DNA from 3 places in the Chryseobacterium sp. PTM-20240506 genome. Region 3 is predicted to be linked to each of the others. Evidence: riboswitches for the same ligand, from Rfam matches in the RefSeq annotation. Region 3 holds a riboswitch; each other region holds the start of a gene.
What was found. Region 3 has a riboswitch for S-adenosylmethionine ahead of ACNFU2_RS15790 (SusC/RagA family TonB-linked outer membrane protein). Riboswitches for the same ligand answer to the same signal wherever they lie in the genome.
Positions count from the first base shown of each region.

Region 1: another riboswitch for S-adenosylmethionine. It lies ahead of ACNFU2_RS16505 (alpha/beta fold hydrolase); the one in region 3 lies ahead of ACNFU2_RS15790 (SusC/RagA family TonB-linked outer membrane protein).
Region 2: another riboswitch for S-adenosylmethionine. It lies ahead of ACNFU2_RS12735 (TonB-dependent receptor plug domain-containing protein); the one in region 3 lies ahead of ACNFU2_RS15790 (SusC/RagA family TonB-linked outer membrane protein).

Region 1 covers NZ_CP182581.1:3,692,391-3,700,414, forward strand. Annotated here, with positions in the region: gene ACNFU2_RS16490 (YegJ family protein) at 1-45, shown strand, start outside; gene ACNFU2_RS16495 (OsmC family protein) at 64-483, shown strand; gene ACNFU2_RS16500 (MGH1-like glycoside hydrolase domain-containing protein) at 771-3,377, opposite strand; SAM riboswitch class I at 3,567-3,675, shown strand; gene ACNFU2_RS16505 (alpha/beta fold hydrolase) at 3,739-4,728, shown strand; gene ACNFU2_RS16510 (ACT domain-containing protein) at 4,740-6,278, shown strand; gene ACNFU2_RS16515 (O-succinylhomoserine sulfhydrylase) at 6,394-7,554, shown strand; gene ACNFU2_RS16520 (homocysteine S-methyltransferase family protein) at 7,622-8,024, shown strand, end outside.
Region 2 covers NZ_CP182581.1:2,881,375-2,889,398, forward strand. Annotated here, with positions in the region: gene ACNFU2_RS12725 (aconitate hydratase) at 1-1,918, shown strand, start outside; gene ACNFU2_RS12730 (DUF5694 domain-containing protein) at 2,069-2,902, shown strand; gene ACNFU2_RS12735 (TonB-dependent receptor plug domain-containing protein) at 2,978-5,734, opposite strand; SAM-I-IV-variant riboswitch at 6,040-6,138, opposite strand; gene ACNFU2_RS12740 (outer membrane beta-barrel family protein) at 6,338-8,024, shown strand, end outside.
Region 3 covers NZ_CP182581.1:3,541,073-3,549,096, reverse strand. Annotated here, with positions in the region: gene ACNFU2_RS15790 (SusC/RagA family TonB-linked outer membrane protein) at 1-1,883, opposite strand, end outside; SAM riboswitch class I at 1,967-2,063, opposite strand; gene ACNFU2_RS15785 (type II 3-dehydroquinate dehydratase) at 2,309-2,713, shown strand; gene pckA (phosphoenolpyruvate carboxykinase (ATP)) at 2,764-4,380, opposite strand; gene ACNFU2_RS15775 (GYDIA family GHMP kinase) at 4,511-5,413, opposite strand; gene fabD (ACP S-malonyltransferase) at 5,425-6,300, opposite strand; gene ACNFU2_RS15765 (LysM peptidoglycan-binding domain-containing protein) at 6,369-8,024, opposite strand, start outside.

The sequences.
Region 1 (8,024 bases), 150 kb from region 3:
GAAGAAAAAAAAGAAATGGATGCAGAAGGATTAATTTACGAATAAAGAAAAATATTAATTAGAATGAAAATTACATTAAACAGAATAAACGACGACTTTTTATTTGAGTGTACTAATTCTCAAGGAAATTCAATCCTTTTGGATAATACATCACAACCCGGAGCTAAAGGAGTTTCTCCCATGGAAAGTGTTTTAATGGCAGTTGCAGGATGTAGTGGAATAGACGTCGTGTCCATATTAAAAAAACAAAGACAGGATATCACTGGTTTTAAAGCAGAAGTAGAAGGAGAGAGAGTACCTGTCGATGATGCTAAGCCTTTTAAATCAATTAAAGTTCAGTTTTTTTTGGAAGGTAACATCGACCCCACTAAGGCTTTGAAAGCAGCGCAGTTATCATTTGATAAATACTGTTCTGTTTCTAAAACTTTGGAGCCTAATGTAGAAATCGGTTATGATGTATTTGTAAATGGGGAAAAAATTTAAGGATGTTATAAACAAAATAAAAAAGCCGGATTGTTAAAATCCGGCTTTATGCTTATTATGTGTTGTTGAGGGTATTTTCTTTCTTTAAGATTTAAACATTGAGTTTCATTTTCTTAAAGGTTAACGATGTAAATATATGAAATATTTATCAATAATCTATTATAATTATTATTTTTGTTATTTATTTTAGCTTATGGCTAAAACTAAGGCATCAATGATGTTCAATACTAAAGGTTAATTAATTGATAAAAAAAATGTACCACTTAAGAAAGTGGTACATTTTTATTCTATCTCGGTTTCATCAATTTAGCGACCGTTGCCGTCCATCCTGTTTGATGTGAGGCGCCAACTCCACGTCCGTTATCTCCGTGAAAATATTCATAAAAGGTGATATAATCTTTGAAATGCTCATTGTAATTAAACTTATTGTTTCCCCCATTAAAAGCTCTTTGTCCATTTTCATCTTTAAGGAATATAGAACATAGCCTGTTACTGATATTTTGTGCTACTTCATCCAGATTCCTTTTATCTCCGCTTCCTGTCGGTAATTCCACTTTCAGGCTGTTTCCATAATAGAAATGAAAACGCTGCAGACTTTCGACAATCAAAAAGTTAATAGGGAACCAGATCGGGCCTCTCCAGTTACTATTTCCTCCAAACATTCTGCTGTCACTTTCCGCAGGGGTATAATAAACCACATTTTCTGTCCCATGAACAGAGAAAATAAAAGGATTTTCTTCATATACTTTAGACATGGCCCTGATACCATAAGAACTTAAAAATTCTTTTTCATCCAGCATTCTTGTCAAGACTTTTGTTAGTCTGTTTTTACGAAGGATACTCATTAAATGTTTTCTGCCGTGACCTTCTTCATCCCAATGGGAAACCAGTTTCGTAAGTTCCGGCTTATTTTTCAGCACCCATTCCATTCTTATTTTAAAGTTGGGCATTTTTTCCAATAATCCGTGATCAATAATCTCCACAGCAAATAAAGGAATAAGCCCGACAATACTTCTTAAACGAAGCGTAACACTTTCGCCGTTCCCAAGTTGTAGTACATCATAGAAAAAACCATCTTCTTCATTCCAAAGGCCTTCTTTTCCATCACCCATGTTTTCCATCGCTTCCGCGATGTAAAGATAATGCTCAAAAAACTTAATGGCCATGTCTTCATATACCTGATAGTATTGGGCAAGTTCCATTGCAATTCTCATCATATTCAATGCATACATTGCCATCCAGCTTGTACCGTCTGCCTGTTCAAGATGCTCACCGTCTTTAAGTTCCATATTACGATCGAAAGCTCCGATATTATCAAGACCTAGAAAACCGCCGCCGAAAATATTTTTACCGTTTTTATCCTTACGGTTTACCCACCAGGTAAAGTTCAAAAGTAATTTTTGAAAAACCTTTTCCAGAAACAGGAGATCCGGTTTTCCATTGGTCTTTTCATCAATCTTAAATACCCTGAAACAAGACCAAGCATGGACAGGTGGATTTACATCACTTAAGTTCCATTCATACGCCGGAAGTTGTCCATTAGGATGCATATACCACTCTTTGGTTAACAAGAGAAGTTGGTTTTTTGCAAACTGGGCATCAATTAATGCATAGGGAACGCAGTGAAAAGCGAGATCCCAAGTAGCATACCATGGGTATTCCCATTTGTCCGGCATTGAAATAATGTCCTTATTGTGCATGTGGTTCCACTCTGTATTTCTTACATAATGATTGAAATCCCTCGGTGCATCAAAATTAGGATCTCCCTTAAGCCATTTCCCAACATTATAATGATAAAATTGTTTGTTCCATAATAGCCCTGCGAACGCCTGACGTTGAACATTTCTTTCATCATCATTCGTTACATCGTGCTGAACTTCTTCATAGAATTCGTTGGCCTCAGCAATCCGGGTGTTGAAAATCTCATCAAAATGATGAAATGGTTCATCGGTGTCGTTTGGCGCCAACCTGAAATCAAAGGTTTTTGATTGTCCCCCACCAATAATTTCTTCAATCACAAAAGCGGCTTTTGAACCTCTTTTTTCCGGATTAACGGTATTGGAGTTATGAATAATGTGATCGTTTATACCATCCTTGAAATAGGTGTTATCTGTTAAAGGAGCTCCGTATAATTTAGGTGTATTGGTTTCATTATCACAAAAGAGACTTTTGGCACCGGTATTTCTTGAATAGAATTTTTTGATGGAAATACTATCATGGTTAATATCAATACAACCGTTGTATGAGGCGTTTAGCTGACCTTTATAAGTATTATATCCCCATTTCCAGTTGTTACGGAACCAGGCTGTTGGAGCAACAACAATAGGTGCGTCGTTTTGGCTCCTGTTACAAACTGTGATACGGACTAAAAAATCTTCAGCATCTGCTTTACAGTATTCGATGAAAATATCAAAATATTCATCATTATCAAAGATTCCGGTATCAAAGATTTCAAATTCAGCTTCCTTTTTGCTTCGTCTGCCGTTTTCAGATAGCAGGTGATCATAAGGAAATTCATGGATCGGATATTTATACACCATCTTCATATAACTATGGGTAGGCGTGTTGTCCAGATAGTAAAAGATCTCTTTGATATCTTCACCATGATTGCCCTGGGGATTACTCAATCCGAAAAAACGTTCTTTGATCATTTTGTCCTTTTTGTTCCAAAATGAAAGAGCGAAACAAAAAAGCTGTTTGGTGTCCGATATTCCGGCAATCCCTTCTTCACCCCAACGGTAGGCATAACTTTCAGCTTTATCATGATTGGTGAAATTCCACGCATTGCCATTGGGACTATAATCCTCACGAACATTACCCCATTGTCTGTTGCTTACATAAGGCCCCCAGTTTTTCCATTTTATATCCTGTAATCTTTGTTTTTCTGCAGTCATAGTTCATCATTTTTCACTACGAAGGTAATTTTTTTGAAAAATAATTCCAATTTTTTCTATCTGAATAATTCTTAATACATCCTTGTAACTATAATGATTACAGGGATTTTCAGAATAAATTATTTTTTTCATGAAAAAATTAAATAAAATGTTATATCTTTGCACCATTCGATCATTCAAATATTGAAAATGTTATCAAGAAAGGTTGAGGGATTAGACCCGATGAAACCTTAGCAACCCTTTGCGCAAGCGAAGAAGGTGCTACGTTCTACCAAATTATTTTTTGGACAGATAACTTACTGAGTTTTTCAGCCATTTCCTGTGGCATTTTCAATTGTATTATAAATAATGTATAATAGAATTGAAAACAGAACTAAAACATATTAATCTTTCGTATCAAACTAATTCCGGAAAGGAATGCAATATCCCGTTGAGCTATCAGACCTTCGGGAAAGAGCTGTTTTCAGCACCTGTTATTTTAATCAACCATGCTTTAACGGGAAATTCCAATGTATCGGGAACAAATGGCTGGTGGAAGCAATTAGTAGGAGATGGCCAGGTGGTTGATACCAATGTCTATACGGTTTTGTGTTTCAATATTCCCGGAAATGGTTACGATGATTTTTTAATTGAAGAATATGAAGAGTTTACTCCTTCGGATATTGCAGGCATATTTTTAAAAGGGCTAGAATTACTTAACATTAAAAGTCTATATGCGATTATCGGAGGTTCTCTTGGTGGAGGAATAGGATGGGAAATGCTGGTTAAACGCCCGGAACTTGCAGAAGTATTTATTCCCATTGCCTGTGATTTCAGAACTCATGATTGGCTGCATGCGCAATGTATGGTTCAGAAATTTTTATTAAATGGAAATGACGCTCCGTTACAAAAGGCAAGAATCCATGCAATGCTATGTTATAGAACCCCACAATCTTTAAACGACAGATTTCAAAATAAATACAATACCGCAAAAAATAAGCTTGAATCGGAAGATTGGCTTGAATATCACGGAAAAGCTCTTAATGAAAGATTTAGTTTAAAATCTTATCAACTGATGAATCATTTGCTGATGAACATTAATGCCGAGGAAGAAAGGCTGGAGAATGTACAGGCACGAATGCACTTGATCTCCGTTGATACAGATTTGTTCTTTCCTGCTTCCGAAATCCGGATGTGTTTTGAAAAACTGAAAGGTAAAAAAAAGGATGTTTCTTATCACGAGATCACCTCAGTTCACGGGCATGATGCCTTCCTAATGGAATACAAACAATTAAATAATATCATTAAAACCATTTTATTACAGAAAGAAACTGAACAATTACAAGAAACCTGTAATAAAGCTAAACAATAAAGAATGAACAGATGAAAAATGTTAACGAAATAAAATTTTTAAAGAACAGATCAATCATCAAATTTGAAGGAGAAGATTTCTTAGGGGAAATCGGTATTGACGGTAGAATTTTTAAAGCACTTACTTTAGCCAGGATTAGTGTAGGAGTGATCTCACAACAGGCTATAGAAAACGGAATATCAATTTTGGTTCACGAAAACGATTCTGAAAATGCGGTTAATTGTCTGATTGAGGAATTTGAAGCGGAAAGGAAATCAGGAGCAGTATCTCAGATTTATAGTATTAATAACGTTTCAGTTCTGGGGTTTGTAGCTGAAGATTTTAATAAAATACTGGCGGAACTGGCAAGAAATAATGTTTTTCCTTTGCTTCTGAATCAGATAGCAAGTGAAAAAAGAGTAAATATTGTAGTTACCTCTTCTCAGGATGAGAAAACTAAGAATATCATTGAATCTGAAATATCCAAAAAACCTAAAACCGTTCATCTTGCAATCATTGGACATGGGAATGTGGGTAAAACTCTGATTGACCAGGTATTGGAATCTTCCGAAGAAATTAAGAGACGGAAAAAAATAGATCTTAAAGTAGTGGCTGTTGCTAATTCAAGAAAAATAGCATTCAATAAAAAAGGTTTTGGTCATAATTGGAATGATGAGGTTTTAGTTGCTGAAAACCCTTCCAATGTTGATGAACTGATCAGTTTCTCCAGAGAGAATCAGCTGGAGAATCTTATTGTGGTTGATAATACGGCGAGTAAGGATTTTGTTAAGAATTATCATGCTTTAGCTGAGAACGGATTTGATCTTGTATCTTCCAACAAGATTTTCAATACCCTTCCAATAGAAGAATATCGTAAACTAAGATATACGTTGAATAAAAATAACAGGCGATACCTTTACGAAACCAATGTGGGAGCAGGTTTGCCTTTGATCGATACCATTAAACTATTGCACCTGTCGGGGGAAAATATTACAAGAATTAAAGGCGTGTTTTCAGGTTCTTTAAGTTATATCTTCAATAATTTTTCAGTTAGAGATGAGAAATTTTCAACCATTATAGGAGAAGCAATGGAGAAAGGATTTACTGAACCGGATCCTCGTGAGGACCTTTCAGGAAATGATGTTGCAAGAAAGCTTTTGATTCTGGCGAGAGAGTTGGATCTGATTAATGAATTCAATGATATTAATATTCAGAATCTAATTCCTGAAAACCTTCTTTCTATTGACAAAAATGAATTCATTTCCAGATTGGGAGAATTGGACGAGGAATACCAGAAAATTAAACAAAATCAGGAGGCAGATCATGTTCTACGATATGTAGGCGATCTACATGGCGATCTTCAAAAAGAAAAAGGAGAACTTGATGTAAAATTAATTTCTGTGCCGGCTACTTCCGCATTAGGGCAATTAAAAGGATCAGATTCCATTTTTGAAATCTATACGGAGAGCTATGGTGAAAACCCTATTGTAATTATGGGAGCCGGTGCGGGAGCACAGGTAACCGCGAGAGGTGTTTTTGGTGATATTTTAAGAGTAAGTGAAACAAAATAAATCAATGTACGAATGTAACGATATAACAGTGTGCCGATAAAAATGGCTCAGATCAGATTCGATCGATTCATTGGTAAACTGTTGCATTGATACATGATATTAAAATTAAAACTATATGGAAAATTTTGAAACGTTTGCAATAAGGACGCAGACTGAACGAACTCAGTTTGATGAACATTCTACTCCGCTCTATCTTACATCCAGCTTTATTTTTCAGGATGCAGAGGATATGAGGGCGAGCTTTGCAGAAGAAAAATCAAAAAATTTATACAGCAGATTCTCCAATCCAAACGTTACTGAATTCACCGATAAAATTGTGAAAATGGAGGGTGCGGAAGCGGGATATGCTTTTGCTACCGGAATGGCAGCAATTTATTCAACATTTGCAACTTTGCTTGATGCCGGAGATCATATTGTAAGCTGCCAGTCTGTTTTTGGATCTACACACACACTTTTTACAAAGTATTTCCCAAAATGGAATATTGAGACTACCTATTTTAAGGCAGAAGATGCAGAAAATGTTGAAAAGCTTATCAAACCTAATACAAAAATTTTATATCTGGAAACCCCGACTAATCCGGCAATTGAGATTCTGGATCTTGAGTTTTTCGGGAAAATTGCAAAAAAACATAATCTTATCTTCATTGTAGATAATTGTTTTGCCACCCCTTATCTTCAACAACCTATCAGGTACGGAGCTGATATTGTGGTTCATTCGGCAACAAAATTAATTGACGGACAAGGAAGGGTTCTTGGTGGAGTTGCGGTAGGAAAAGAAGACCTTATCCGGGAAATCTATCTTTTTGCAAGAAATACAGGTCCGGCCATGTCTCCTTTTAATGCATGGGTTTTGTCTAAAAGTCTTGAAACTTTAGCCATCAGAGTTGAAAAGCATTGTGAAAATGCATTGAAAGTCGCTGAATTTTTAGAAAGCCACCCTAATGTTGAATTAGTAAAATATCCTTTTTTACCTTCACATCCAAGCTATGAAGTAGCAAAAAAACAGATGAAATTAGGAGGGAATATTGTCGCTTTTGAAATCAAAGGAGGAATTGAAGGAGGTCGAAAGTTTTTAGATAAAATAAAGATGTGTTCACTTTCAGCAAATCTTGGTGATACCAGAACAATTGTTACACATCCTGCTTCTACTACACATTCCAAATTAACTGATGAGGAAAGGAACGAAGTGGGAATCACTGCCGGCCTTGTACGTTGTTCTGTAGGTTTGGAAAACGTGGAAGATGTTATTGCTGATTTAAAACAGGCATTGGATTAACTCAATTGAAATGGGCTTTAGCCCATTTATGAAAAAAATATTAACGGCTTTAGCCACAATCTACAAAATGAAAAGTTCAGAACAATTATATAAGGCACTCTCCGAAAGAATTTTAGTTCTTGATGGGGCGATGGGAACGATGCTTCAACGATACAAATTTGAAGAAGAAGACTATCGTGGTGAGCGTTTCAAAGATTATCCGCATCTGGTTAAAGGAAATAACGACCTACTTTCCCTCACACAGCCTCATGCTATTGAAGAAGTTCATAGAAAATATCTGGAAGCGGGAGCTGATATTATCGAAACCAACACATTCTCGGGAACTACAATTGCAATGGCAGATTATCATATGGAAGACCTGGTTTATGAGCTGAATTATGAATCTGCAAAAATAGCCAGAAAAGTATGTGATGAATTCACGGCTAAGAACCCGGATAAGCCTAGGTTTGTAGCAGGATCTATTGGTCCTA
Region 2 (8,024 bases), 660 kb from region 3:
AGTTTTCAACTTTTTGAGTTCTGTTTGTGATAAATATGGAATCGGTTTCTGGAAACCTGGAGCCGGTATTATCCACCAGGTAGTACTGGAAAATTACGCCTTCCCTGGCGGTATGATGATTGGTACTGATTCGCATACGGTAAATGCAGGAGGACTTGGGATGGTAGCCATCGGAGTAGGTGGTGCTGATGCTGTAGACGTAATGGCAGGAATGGCATGGGAGCTTAAAATGCCTAAGTTAATCGGTGTAAAATTAACCGGTAAAATGAGTGGCTGGACTTCTGCAAAAGATGTGATCTTAAAAGTAGCAGGAATTCTTACTGTAAAAGGAGGAACCGGATGCATCGTGGAATATTTCGGAGAAGGAGCAGAATCTCTTTCTGCAACAGGTAAAGGAACCATCTGTAATATGGGAGCTGAAATTGGAGCTACCACTTCTACTTTCGGGTATGATGACTCCATGAGAAGATATCTGGCTGCTACAGGAAGACAGGATGTTGTGGATGCTGCTGATAAAATTGCTGAACACCTTACTGGTGACGCCGAAGTATATGCAAATCCTGAACAATATTTTGATCAGGTAATTGAAATCAATCTTTCTGAGCTGGCTCCGCACTTAAACGGACCATTTACTCCAGATTTAGCAACTCCTGTTTCTGAGTTCAGAGCAAAGGCAGAAGCTAACGGATGGCCTTTAGAGGTTGAATGGGCACTGATCGGTTCTTGTACCAATTCGTCTTATGAGGATTTGTCAAGAGCTGCTTCTATTGTTGAAGATGCTGTAGCAAAAGGAGTAAAACCTAAAGCTATTTTGGGTATCAATCCGGGATCTGAGCAGGTGAAATTCACTGCAGAAAGAGACGGTTTCTTAAATTCATTCAGAAAATTTGAAAACGCAAGAATCTTTACAAATGCCTGTGGACCTTGTATAGGGCAATGGGACAGAGAGGGAGCTGATAAAGGAGAGAAAAACTCTATTATTCACTCTTTCAACAGGAACTTTGCAAAAAGAGCGGACGGTAACCCGAATACGCATGCTTTCGTAGCTTCACCGGAAATGGTAGCTGCTGTAGCAATTTCAGGAAGACTGGACTTTAATCCTATTACCGATACGCTTACTGCAGAAAATGGAGATCAGGTTAAACTAGACGAACCGAAAGGATCTGAGCTACCGGCAAAAGGGTTTGCTGTAGATGACAATGGGTATCAGGCTCCATCTGAAGATGGTTCTTCAGTGGTAGTAAAAGTAAGCCCTACATCAGACAGACTTCAGTTATTAGAAGAATTCCCTGCATGGGATGGTAAAAATATTACAGGAGCTAAAGTTTTAATCAAGGCTTTTGGAAAATGTACAACCGACCACATTTCTATGGCTGGACCATGGTTAAAATATAGAGGACACCTTGATAATATTTCCAATAACATGTTAATCGGAGCAGTAAATGCTTATAATATGGAAACAAACCATGTTAAAAACGAATTAACGGGTGAATACGGGGAAGTTCCGGCTGTTCAAAGAGCTTATAAAGCGGCAGGTATTCCTACCATCGTTGTGGGTGACCAGAATTATGGTGAAGGATCATCAAGAGAACACGCAGCAATGGAGCCGAGACATCTTGGTGTAAAAGCAGTATTGGTAAAATCATTTGCAAGAATCCACGAAACCAACCTTAAAAAACAAGGGATGCTGGGATTAACTTTCGCTAATGAGGCAGATTATGATAAAATCCAGGAAGACGACAATGTTAACTTCTTAGATTTAGATCAGTTTGCTCCCGGAAAACAATTAACACTGGAATTTGTACATGCTGACGGAACCAAGGATATTATTATGGCTAACCACACCTATAATGATCAACAAATCGACTGGTTCAAAGCTGGTTCAGCATTGAATCTTATTAAACAGCAAGAGGCATAAATTTATTTATGCCCCGATAATAAAAAAACATCCCGGTCGGGATGTTTTTTTATTATCTATATGTATACTTTATATGATAACCTTCAATTTTTATAGGAATATGTAATAAATCTATATAATAAGTTGTTTTAATAATAGTAATAAAATATCATGAAAACACTTCTTTACACTCTTCTATTATTTTCCTGCTTTGTTCAGGCCCAAAAAAAACCATCAGATTTCTTCCCTTCCCCCAAAACAAAAGTATTAGTAGTTGGTTCATTCCATTTTGATTATCCTAATCTGGATGCCCACAAAATCAAAAAACAGGACCAGATCGATGTACTATCTCCTAAAACATCCAAAGAGGTTATCGATCTGGTAAATTATATTAAGAAGTTCAGGCCAACAAAGATTGCTATTGAAGCTTCACCCGAATGGAACGCCAATCAAAAACTCAAAGAGTATAATGAAGGAAAACACCATGATAAAAGAGACGAACGATACCAGCTTGCCATGAGAATTGCCAATGAACTGAAGATCAATGAACTATTCAGTGTAGACGCCTCTTCCGTATTAGAAGACCTTATGGAAAAGTTTGGAAAGACTGACTCACTGTATTTTAAGAAACTTACAGAGGGATATGATTATAAAAGTGACGACCCTATTTCTCAAAACTTTACTGATTTCTATAATCATTCAGAAGCAAAAAACTTTAGCTCACTTATGAACACCTTCCAATATCTTAACAGCAAAGAATATCACGAATATGGATATGGCGCTTATCTGAGTGGAGATTTTAAATTAAGGGATTATGACGGAGCTGATGTACTTGCCATGAACTGGTATAGCAGGAATCTGAGAATATTCCGTAATATACAGAATATTCCGCATCAGAGTGACGACAGAATTCTAGTAATCATAGGAAACGGACATGCAGCAGTCCTCAGACAACTTTTAACCTGCTCTGCAGAATATGAATTCACAGAATTTTCTTCTTTATAAATATAAAGGCAGAGATTTAAGTTGAAATCTCTGCCTTTATTTATATGGCTTTATGCTTCAAAGCTTCCAGAGCATTTAAAACTTAAATTCTACCCTTGCAAACAGAAATCGCCCTCCAATACCGTATTGGGAAACCTGTCTGGAGTATACAAACTGATTATCTGCTGTCAGGGAATTGATTAGTGGATTTTTAGAAGGCATCACATTGAATATATTGTTACTTCCAATGGTTGCAGATATATTTTTACTGAAGTCATAGCCTACTGAAAGATCTGTTACAAAACGATTATTCAATACAAAGTGTTCCTGTTTTCCTACTACACCATCAAAATTAGCATCCAATACATCAGCGTCGGTTACTTTTCCAAAGAAAGAATTCCTCAATAAAATATTAAATCCGGAAACTCTAAGATTATTGGATAGAGTTGCTTTTACACGGGGTACAGCTTCTTCAAAGTAAATCCTGTTAGGCTCAGAAAAGTAACTGTCTATCTGGCTAACTAATTTTGGGGAGGCATGAATATTTCCTATTCTTCTGGTCTGATTCAGATTGAGCCCAAAGTTATTTTCCAGGTTAATTCCTGAACCTAAATTGGATGTCTGGGAAATGGTAAGATCAAGCCCTTTGGTTTGGGAATCCACAGCATTCGCAAAAAAGTTGGCGGCACTAGCTCTTGCAAGGTCAAAAGCATTCTGCAGAATCGCCTGATCCGATCCTTCAGGAAAATCTACACCTCTAGTACCTTTAGGCCTGAAAAACAAATCAGTGAGCACTACTCTATCTTTAATTTTAATATAATAAACATCTGCTGTAACCACAAGATTCAAATTTGGAGCTTTCCAAGTAAGTCCTGTACTGTACGACTGGGAGGTTTCCTGTTTCAGTTTTGGAATCCCAAGCGCCTGTGCAGCCTCGGAATTATTCCTAAAAGTTCCTACCTGGGTAGTATTGCCCTGTTGAATTAAGGTTGATGTTGAGCTATAATAGATCTGGGCTAATGAAGGGGCTCTAAAACCTGTAGAAACAGCACCTCTCCAATTAAAATTATCAGCCAACTTCACATTAGTCGCTAGTTTATAATTAAAGGTAGATCCAAAGTCTGAATAGTTTTCATAGCGCAAAGCACCTTCTACCAGCCACCAATCCGTTGGTTCCAGCTCCACATCTACATATCCGGCCACACTATTTCTATTTCCGGAAACAGCATTATCCGGACTAAATCCCGGAAATACCTGGGAACCGGCAGGTCTTGTTACGCCAAAAAAATCAGTCACAAGCTCATTTTTTGGAGTATTTACGGTCACTACATTTCCATAAATATCATAAGAGGCATAAGAATTCTCGTTACCGGCATTCACCTTATAATTTTCATAACGGTATTCCCCTCCAAATGCAATGTTCAGCCCATGCAATACATCATACTTTTTGGAAAAGTCAAGGTTTAGGGTGTTTTGCAAAAACTCAAGTCCACCTGCATCAAATCTTCTTGGAGAGTTGTTGACCAATGAAGAATTAAAAGTATTAACAACTCCAAACTTGAAAGTATTCTTTCCAAAAGTGTTACTGAGATCTATATTCCAGTCATTCCATTTTCCTTTGATCCCAGCTGCATATGAATAATCATTAATGGTAGACTCAATCTGTGGCAGATATCCGTTGGGTGTTATAAAATTGATATTTCTCTCGGTATTAGGCAAACGGAAAAAACCTCCGGCATTCCCCAGCCTGTAGCTATATCCTCCAAAAGAATACACCTTCCAGTCATCATTAATCGGAATTTCCGAATTATAATATACCTGGGCTGATTGTAGTTTCGACTGTCCTGCCCTGATACTGAAGTCTTTCCGTTGAAGTCCTCTATATGCAAGTTCATCATTGGTAACATCCCCTCCTAATAAACCCTGTAAAGTTGAAATGTTATTGGCGTTTGCAATTTTATTCTGTAAATCAGATGAAAAATAATTTACTTTTGTTGCATATTGTTTAATCGTATTGATAATTTGCTGGCTATTGGAAGTATTATTTATATTCTTATAAAGCCCGTCTATATCTATCCCATCTTGAGCAGCCCTGTAGTTAATAGCATTATAGGCATTGTATATATCGCCATTCCTCACACCAGCTCGGGAATAAGGATCCCGGTATTGTGTTGATGTGGTAATATTGAAGAAACCCTGTTTTCCAAGTTTGAATCCATAATTCAGGTCTAAAGAGATGGTTTCTCCATCCAGTCCACCGGAAAAATTGTTGGTAACCGGTGAAGCATATCCTCCCAAAAATAACTGACCGGATAACCCCAATCTTTTTTTAAGACCTAAATTGACAACTCCTGCAATAGCATCAGATCCGTATTGTGCAGAAGCACCATCCCGAAGCACTTCAATTTTATCCAAAGCAAAAGCAGGAATCGCATTAAGATCTGTTCCCACCGAACCCCTACCTGGTGTAAGGGTTACATTGATGAGTGAAGACTGATGCCTTCTTTTCCCATTAAGTAAAACTAAAACCTGATCGGGACCTAAACCCCTCAATTGTGCAGGATCCACAAAATCCGTCCCGTCATTTACAGTATGCGATGTGGAGGAAAAAGAAGGGACAATATAGTTTAGAGCCTGGCTTATATTATTAACCGGGCTTTGTTTCAATATTTTTGAAATGTTAATAACGTCTACTGGAACCGGAGTATCTGTTAATGATCTACCTGATCCTCTTGAACCGAGAAGAACAACCTCATCGATTTTTTTTGATTTTAGAGTATCAGACTGGGCGAAGTAAAACGTCGAAATTAAAGTGGCCGAAGCAATGATACTTCTATTTTTAAAATGGCGCATGTGTTTTATTTTTAAATTTTTGTTATAATTTTTTTGTTTGCTTAAAATTTTAAGCAAAAAGTATCCTGTAACCTTGAAAACACAAGGCTAAAAGAAAAATGATAAACGGTTTTATTAGTTAATAGAAACCAGAGGCTAAGAACAACAACACATACACATCACGAAATGCCATGAGTGATCACCAGCATACAGAAGCTTTGCTTCGATATCTGCCGGGCAAAAAGTCAAATTCATTGTGCTGTAATTTTCCCTGTTCTTAAACATTGATTTTAAATTTTAAACAAAAATTGTAAGATGGGAATGAATAGAAAAACATTTTTTCCGGAGCTTGCCGGCTTATCTATTTCAGCACCTTGCTTGTTTTGCAGGTTGCTATCCCATCTATGAGATTCTTGATAATTGTGAGGCAAAGATATAACTATTTTACAAATAAAAAAATAATTTGTAAAATTTTTAAATTAATCGCAAAACCAAGCCGTATGATGATGCAATATGATTATATTCTATTGTGAGGTATTTCATGGAATAAAACAACCCTCTAAAAACTTTCCTTGTAACATTTTTTTATTTTAAACGTCTAACTGAGTAGTAGTAAAAACCATTATGAAAAAAATTGTACTCGTTTTATTTTCCTTAAGCATTATTGTCACAAAGGCTCAGGAAAAAACCAACAACCAGGTCAAGGAAAAGCAGATCGAAGGGGTTGTAATTACCAAAACTAAAAAAGCCGTTGAACAAAAAGCAGACCGGACTATTTTTGATTTTTCAGAACAACCCCAGCTGAACAACGGAAATGTTTTAGAGGGTATCAAAAAACTTCCGGGTCTGGTGTCTACTGATATTGCCGGTATGATGTATCAGGGAAAGATCCTTGATGTTTATCTTAACGGACGCCCTTTAAACATTACTTCCAATGAGCTCAATTCATTTTTGGAAGGGATGCCTGCCAATTCTGTAGACCGAATTGAAGTGATCACTCAACCTGGCGCTGAATTCCCGGCAACTTCCGGGGGTGCAATTATGAATATCATTACGAACAAAAATGCCAATAAATATCTTACGGCAACTTATTCAGGAAATTATTCATTTACCAACTACGGTAAGTTGAGAAGCAGAACCAGCAACTCTTTAAATTTAAACGCCCGTAATAAATATTTCGGATGGCAGCTGAACATCGGACAGAACTATCGGGAAAGTATGCTGAATTCGAATCAAAATGATTTATTATTAAGCAATACGGATAGAATCGGCCGTGGTTATTTCGCGAAATCGGGCTTAACATTTGATCTGGGACAGGACAGATTATTATTAAATTACGATATCTATCATAATAAAAACAGCAATTACACAGATAGTAACGGTTTTGCTGACCTACCGTACATTCCTGTTAAAGACAGTATCAGGGAAGGATATTTTCATGCATTTGATGCCGCTTACACGAATAATTTGAGACAGGAAGCGGTAATAACCTATCAGAAACGCTTTAGTGATAAATCTCAAAAACTGGATTTCCAGTTCGGATATACCAAATCAACGAGTAAATTTGATCAGAATAATATTTTCAGAGATATCAGTTACATCAATCCTAACGAAAACTTTCCAAGGTTTTCGGATGGCCTTTTACTGAACAATGAATCTGACATGAGAATTGCTAATTTTAAAGTGGATTATTCGCAACCAATCAAGATCCTTGATGGAGGAAAGGTAAGTTTCGGTGGATTATATGAAAAACAAAACTTCGATACCCAAAGCAGAGGTTTGACCAATCTGGACTATCAACGACAGACCGCTTCCACCTATCTTGAGTTCCAGGCTAAATTGAAAAAATTCGATTTCACATTAGGATCAAGGGCTGAAAATTATGACATCTCTGGAATTACAAGGGTGATTGACAGTACCGGTGCAATAGTTCAGAAAAATCTGATCCCTTTTAATAAGTTTAAATTATTTCCAAATGCAAGCGTTCAGTACAGCTTTATGAATCAGGTTTCTGTTTCAGCAAACTATAACAAGAAGATCAGTCTGCCAAGTATTTCTGCACTTAATCCCAATAACACTACATTTCAGGGACCGAATACCCAGGTTACCGGAAATCCGAATCTGCAGCCTACGATCTTTGACAATTATGAAGTAAAACTTTCTGCCTTTGATTATGCATTCATCGGATATAGTGTAAGCTCAGCTAAAAATCAGGTTGCACAGATCATCAGAAAAAATGGAAAAAACCTGTTTAATGAGCAGATAAACATTTCCAGCATGAGGATCCACAATTTCAATGTAGGGCTTCCTG
Region 3 (8,024 bases):
GCGTAAAGACTCTGGTAAGCATAATAAGTACTCAACTTATCATTTCCCTGTCCTCCGTAACTCGCACGAAGGGTTAGCTGGTTAAAGAAATTTAGATTTTTAATGAATTGCTCATTAGACGCCTTCCATGAACCTCCTACTGACCAGAAAGTTCCCCATCTATTTTGAGGTGAAAAACGGGAAGATCCGTCTGATCTTACAGATCCGGAAATAAAATAAGTGTTATTGAAATCATACTCTGCTTTACCTAAAAAACTCAGTAAACCTAATTTATCACTATTACCACTAAAACCTCCTAATAATGCCGCTGCATCCGGTTCATAATAATAAGGTAAAGAAAACTGACTTCGGCTTCCGGATATCGTCTGATACTCATAATGATAAAACTCCTGTCCGGCTAGAATATTGAAATGATGCTGATTGAATTTTTTGTCATAGGTCAAGATATTACTGGTTGTATAAGATAATGTCCGTGAATTTGTCTTGGTCACTGAACCTCCGATTTCACTACCTTCCCCAAGTAACGGATTTGAATAATAATGGCCATTATAATTTACCAAGTCAATTGAAAAACTGGATTTAAATTTTAATTCCGGTAAGAAGGTAAAATCCAAATACCCTTTTCCTGAAAAGTTATCTTCCCTGTTTTCATTTTTGTCTAATGGCAAAGTTGCTGCTGCATTTTGATTTTGCAAAGCACTTGTCGGCCTGTACTTTCCGAAGTCGTAAATTGTATTTCCGTTAGCATCAAGCTTATAGCTTCCGTCAGGATTTCTTTCATAGTATGGATAAAAAGAAGGAATTACTCTGGATGCATTAATAATATTATCAGTTCTTGAATCGGAAGATGGTGGTGCCTCCTGAAGACTATTGGTATAGCTAAGGTTTGCTCCAACTGTTAACCATTTTTTCACTTCATTATTAATCTTCAATCTCGTACTGTATTTTGTAAATCCGGATCCTATGGCAATACCCTTATCATCAAGATATCCCAATGAGAAAAAGTAGTTTCCTTTTTCATTTCCGCCACTAAAATCAAGATCAACCTGGTTTCTTGAGGCCACTCTTTGTAGTATATCCCTCCAGTCATCATTCCATAAAGGCCTTGCTCCAGGCAGCAGTTTTCCATCTGTCCCTACCGGTTTTGCATAGTTAGAACCATATGGATTGATGCCCAGGTTATTCACAAGATTATCTGTGGCCATTTGTGCTGCCTGTTGTGCTGAAACCTGTGCTGATTTATAACCATTTCTCATTGCTTCCCAATATAATTGAAAATACTGATCCGTGGTAACCTGTTCATAGTCCTTTACAGCCCTGCTGGAAAATCCCTGACTGATATTAAAATTGATTCGTGATTCTCCTTTTTTCCCTGACTTTGTAGTCACAATAATCACTCCGTTAGCACCTCTTGATCCATACAGAGAGCTTGCCGTAGCATCTTTCAAAACACTAATTGATTCTATATCATTTGGGCTGATAGAATTGATATTTCCATCAAAAGGAATTCCATCCACCACGAATAAAGGATTACTTGAGGCACTAATAGATCCGATCCCCCTGATACGGATTGTTGCCGTAGCACCCGGTTGGCCTGAAGCACTTACTGCCTGCAATCCCGCTACCTGCCCTTCCAAAGCTTTTGTAATATTGGTTACCGGCCGATTATTAATCTTTTCGCTGGAGATCGTCGCTACAGAACCTGTGTAACTCGTCTTTTTCGCTTTACCGTAAGCTACTACAACGACTTCATCAATATCTTTTTCCCTAAGCGTATCTTTCTTCTGCTTTATCTCCTGCCCATTAACACTAATAATGCCTAAGAAAAACAAAGCACCGGGTGAAATCCAAACACCAGCTTTGAATAAATTTTTACTAACCATAATCAATTTTATTTGTTAAATATTAAAAAAATACCCTTTGCGGAAAACACAGCAAAGGGCGTCAAGAAATTGATTTAACCAAATGCTTATTTTTCCTTAAAAGGCTGAATGTAACACCTTGCATCATGCAGGTTGTTAAGACTTCGTAGGGTCAGTTCCCTCCATCTTTCTTTATAAGCCGATCGAAATATGGATGCAAATCTAAAAACAATTAGTCTATAAAACAAGTAGACTAATTTATTTTTTATTTTAAATTCTCAAAAATTAACTTAATTTTCACTTAAAACACCTGTTAATAAACCATTAGAGAAAATGTTAAATTTTTAAACATGAGAAATATCATTAAAAATAATGTAAAACATCTTCTTCAAATAAAACCCGTAAAATATCCGCACTAATCGAAAAAAACTTTTTAATTTTATGTTATGAAAATTTTAATCATAAACGGACCGAATCTAAATCTGTTGGGTACAAGAGAACCTGAAATTTATGGAATAATTTCAATGGATGAATATTTGGAAAAACTAAAAGATGAATTCCTTTCTTACGAACTGAACTATTATCAATCGAATATTGAAGGAGAATTAATTAACAGACTTCAGGAAGATGATTTTGATGCTGTTATTATCAATCCGGGGGCTTTTACTCATTACTCTTATGCGATAGCCGACTGTTTAAAGAATATACAGAAACCTAAGATTGAAGTACATATCAGCAATATTTATAAAAGAGAAGAATTCCGGCAAAAGTCAGTAACAGCGGCTCACACAGATGCTGTATTATCCGGCTTTGGAATGAAAGGATACAGACTGGCTTTATTAAGCTTTTAGGATGTTTTAATACATAAAAAAGCCTCATCAATGATGAGGCTTTTCTTTTTTTATATTGTTTGTTCTTGTAATTGAGGTCCGGAAGCAACCAGCTTTTTCCCCTCTTCAGTGTTACAATACTGTTCAAAATTCTTAATATATCTTGATGCTAAGTCTTTAGCCTTCTCTTCCCACTCTGAAGCATCACTGTATGTATGTCTTGGATCCAGAATGCCTTCTGAAACATTGGGTAAAGAAGTAGGAATTTCCAAGTTCATAATAGGTACTTGTGCCTTAGGAGCGTTCTCAATAGATCCATCAATTATTGCATCAATAATGGCTCTTGTATCTTTTAATGAGATTCTTTTTCCTGTACCGTTCCATCCTGTATTTACCAAATAAGCTTTTGCTCCATGTTCTTTCATTTTACCAATCAAGGTTTTAGAGTACATGGTAGGATGTAACGTAAGAAATGCCTCACCAAAAGCCGGAGAGAATGAAGGTTCTGGAGAAGTAATTCCTCTTTCAGTTCCTGCTAATTTAGAAGTATATCCACATAAAAAGTGGTATTGAGCCTGATTTTCATCTAAAATTGAAACCGGAGGTAATACTCCGAATGCATCAGCTGAAAGATAAACAATCTTCTTAGCATGCCCAGCTTTAGAAGGCAGTACAATTTTGTTAATATGGTAAATCGGATAAGAAACTCTCGTGTTTTCAGTGATTGAATTATCAGTATAATCAGAAACACCATTATTTACAACAACATTTTCAAGAAGAGCATCTCTTTTAATTGCTCTGAAAATGTCCGGTTCTTTTTCTTCCGATAAGTCAATTACTTTTGCATAGCAACCTCCCTCATAGTTGAAAACTCCATTGTTATCCCAACCGTGTTCATCGTCACCAATAAGATATCTTTTAGGATCAGCGGATAAAGTTGTTTTACCTGTTCCGGAAAGGCCGAAGAACAAAGCAACATCTCCTTCTTCTCCTACGTTTGCAGAACAGTGCATAGATGCCATTCCTTTTAGCGGAAGGTAGTAGTTCATCATTGCGAACATTCCTTTTTTCATTTCTCCTCCATACCAGGTTCCTCCAATGATCTGTAATTTTTCCGTAAGGTTGAACATTACAAAATTCTCGGAATTTAGTCCCTGAGCTTCCCAATTCGGATTCGTTGTTTTAGAACCGTTCACAACAGTGAAATCAGGTTCTCCAAAGTTTTCCAGCTCATAATGAGATGGACGGATGAACATATTAGTAACGAAATGCGCCTGCCATGCAACTTCTACGATGAATCTCACTTTAAGTCTTGTGTCAGCATTTGTTCCACAAAATGCATCCACTACATAAATTTTCTTAGAAGAAGAAAGTTGGTCTAGCACTAATTCTTTACAAGACTTGAAGATTTCTGCTGTTGTAGGCAAGTTCACTTTGCCATCCCAGAAAATTGTGTCTCTTGTAACATCATCCTGAACAATGTATCTGTCTTTTGGAGAACGGCCAGTAAAAATTCCTGTTTTTACTGATACTGCACCAGATTCCGTAAGTTCAGCTCTCTCAAAACCCTGATTTTCAGGAGAAACTTCTGCTTGAAATAATTCCTCATATGAGGGATTATATATTATTTCGTAGTCTCCCTTAATCCCTAATTTTTGCAAATCCTGGATGATTTTAGCGTGTTTCATTTTACTTATATTTTCTATTTCTTTTTTTAGTCCAACAAAATTAAATATTAATTTAGTGTTACAGGTGGTTAAATATAATGATATAAGTCAGAATGACAAAGAAAAAAACAGAACGGCAAATTATTAAATATCAAGCAATTATATCAGTCCATTCAAAAATAGTCGCAAAACCTTTTCCCCGAAAATAGTCCTCAAAGCCCCTAAATTTGGCACTCATTACAAAATCTCCCCCCCAGGCACCCAAACTTTTCACAAAAACCGGACAGTCGGAGAAGAATTTGTCTTTAACGGTAGGAATATTCAGAAAATCAGAAATTTTTCTTTCATGAACAGTCATTAAATGACAAAAATCATTTAATTCATTACATAATAGAATTTCATTGGTAAGGGCAGAAAATACTTCGATCAGTTTCCGGGATTTTATTTTAGACTTATACAGATCGATTGCTTCCCTGCTGTCTTGTTTTTGATTTAAATGGATAAAAATCAAGTCGTCCTTAAAGATAGGATCAAAGGTTACTCTTTTATATTGTATTACCGGTTTATTCTGATACAAAACTGCTGATTTTTCCTTTGCGACAGCAATATCATAACCACTTCCACCCAAACTTAGACTATTTAGCATGAAAGGATCTGTATCAGCCCACACAGAAAGGTTGTTCATTAATGTTGAACTGCTTCCCAATCCAAAATCGGAAGGGAACTGTAGATTTGTTTTTAAAAAGTATGAATCTGCATTCTGGAATTTACGAGTAGAAAGCTTTTGGACGTTTTTCAACGTTTTTATAAGAAATTGGGCACTGGGAGTTATATTTGTCTCAAGGATTTTCCAAGAGGAATAATCAATGACCACTTTCAGCCATAGTTTATTTTGATGGTAAGCTTCCCAAAAAACCAATGATTTCCCATCTTCCGTTTCTTCAAAGAAAAACTCTTGTCCCAGCCTGGTTGGTACCGCTAGGACAAGAGCTCCATCTATAGCAAAATATTCTGAAGTAAGCATGAGCTTTCCCGGTGAAAATATTTCGCCCATTTGTTTATTTTTTAGATTGCCGAAGCAACGTCTACAGAACTATCAATTTTCTTGATCAATCCCTGTAAAGTTTTTCCTGGTCCAACTTCTACAAAGTTAGATGCTCCGTCTTTAATCATATTCTGAACAGATTGTGTCCATTTTACAGGACCTGTTAACTGAGCAATTAGGTTTTTCTTAATTTCGTCAGGATTTGTAACTGCAGTCGTGGTAATATTCTGATAAACTGGAATCGTTGCTTTTCTGAACTTAGTTTGTTCAATAGCAGCGGCCAATCTTTCTTGTGCAGGTTGCATCAATGGAGAATGAAAAGCCCCATTAACAGGTAGCAATAATGCTCTCTTCGCTCCCGCTTCTTTCAATTTAATACAAGCTTCTTCTACGGCAGCAGTTTCTCCTGAAATTACAAGTTGCCCAGGACAATTATAATTTGCAGGAACAACAATCCCATTGATCTGTGCACAAATTTCTTCAACTTTAGCATCTTCCAATCCTAAAATTGCAGCCATTGAGCTTGGATTAATATCACAAGCTTCCTGCATTGCTTTTGCTCGCTCAGAAACTAATTTGAGACCGTCATCAAAAGACAGAACTCCATTAGCGACCAATGCTGAAAATTCTCCTAAAGAGTGACCGGCTACCATTTCAGCACCAAGTCCATTTACAGCTTTTAAAGCAGCTACAGAATGTATAAAAATAGAAGGCTGAGTAACCTCGGTTTTCTTTAGATCTTCTTCTGTCCCATTAAACATAAGGGATAAAATATCGAAACCTAAAATTTCATTGGCAGATTCCATCAAGTCCTTTATGTCTTTTCGAGAATCATATAGTTCTTTTCCCATCCCAACAAACTGAGAACCCTGCCCAGGAAATACAAGTGCTTTCATCTAATAATTTAAAATATTATGCAAATATAAACATAATGTGAAGATTTTCTTTCATCCAATGTACTTCACTAAGGAACTAATCGGATTACACGATAACCAGTATTCACATAAGCTCCATTAGCTTTGGACTTTACAAATTCAAACTTGGTTGCAAGCTGAGTTTGAACTTTATTCATTTGTTTAAAAATTTCTCCTTTTTTATTCTCTCTGGTTAACATGTCATTGACAACATCAAAACCAATAATTGCATATTTGGGAGGAGTCTTGCAATATTTACCTTTATAGGCTGCCAAAATCTCTTTTTCAAAACTTCCGTCCGTATTGATTTTTCTGTCCATTAAATAAACCAGACTCGCCTGACTAAGGTCGTCTACCTTTTTCTCAAAACTTGGAGCATAATACATGCTAAAAGCTTTTATTCCCTGTACTTCTTTTGTCAGGGCAATAACTCTATTTGAAAAAGCCTCCCCCGTACTATCGTTATCACTCGCTAAAATAGCTATTACAGGAGCAGATTGTCCCGTCATCATATTCTGGTCTGCCTTAATTTCTGCAGGAGAACTTACAATTGTTACATTTGGATTTTTCACTGCCTTTTCGAGACCAGCTTTAATATAATTTGCATTTTCCTTTTTGCTGTCTGCAACTATATAAATTTTTTGATCCGAGTATACAGTTTTTACTTCATCTACAATTTTATCCGCATAGGTTTGATCATTCGTTTCAATAATAACCAGATTACTGTAGTTATACAATTCCGGAGAATTTGCAAACGGCGCTACAATTGGAATTTTCTGGCTTTTAGTAAAATCTAAAACATCAATGACATTCGATTTAAAGAATGGGCCTATAATTAAATCTGTATTATTAGGATTGATTTGAGTCAATGAATTCCTAAATGAAGCTTCATTACCGGAATCAACTACTTTAATATCCAGTTTCTGACCGTTTCTTGCATTTCTTTCAATGGCTAATTTAGCTCCTGTAAGAAAATCCATTGCCATTCCCCTATATTGAGTTTCATTTGTACTATAGCCGAAAGGAAGCATCAAAACAACACTTAAAGCATCTCCGCTTTTCTTAATGTATGCAGGATCAAGCTTCTTAATTTTCAAAACCATTCCGGTCTTTAGTCCGTGGGTCAAATCCGGGTTTAAAGCGATTAATTCGTCAATGGAAATACCATATTTATTCACAATAGAGAAAACAGTATCCCCTTGCTGAACAGTGTAAGTAACATATTCATCTCCTGCCTCCGCATTCACGTTAGAGGAAGTATTAGCAGATGACTTTTCGTTGCCTGAATCAATTTTAGTTTTAGGGTTAACAGGCTCCGTAATCACATTAGCAACATTGCTATTTGATTTTTTAACATGGATAACCTCTCCTGGTTTTAATCCTTTTTCTTCCAATCCAGGATTTAAAGCATACAGCTCTTGCTGGCTAACTCCAAATTGTTTTGTAATTCTGTAATAATTATCTTTTGATTGAATTGTATAGCTATCCTCATCCGTTGCCACGGCAGTTGATGGAGTATTATTAGCAGTTGCTCCTACAGTTTTTGAAGCTACAACAGGTTGTTGGTTGCCTCCATATTTTTTTATGCTTTCAAAAGGTAATGTAATCTCATCACCGATCTTCATATGAGAATCCAATTCAGGATTCAGCTTTCTCAAGTCAGTTTCAGAAATACGGTATTGCTTTGTAATTCCATAGATGGTTTG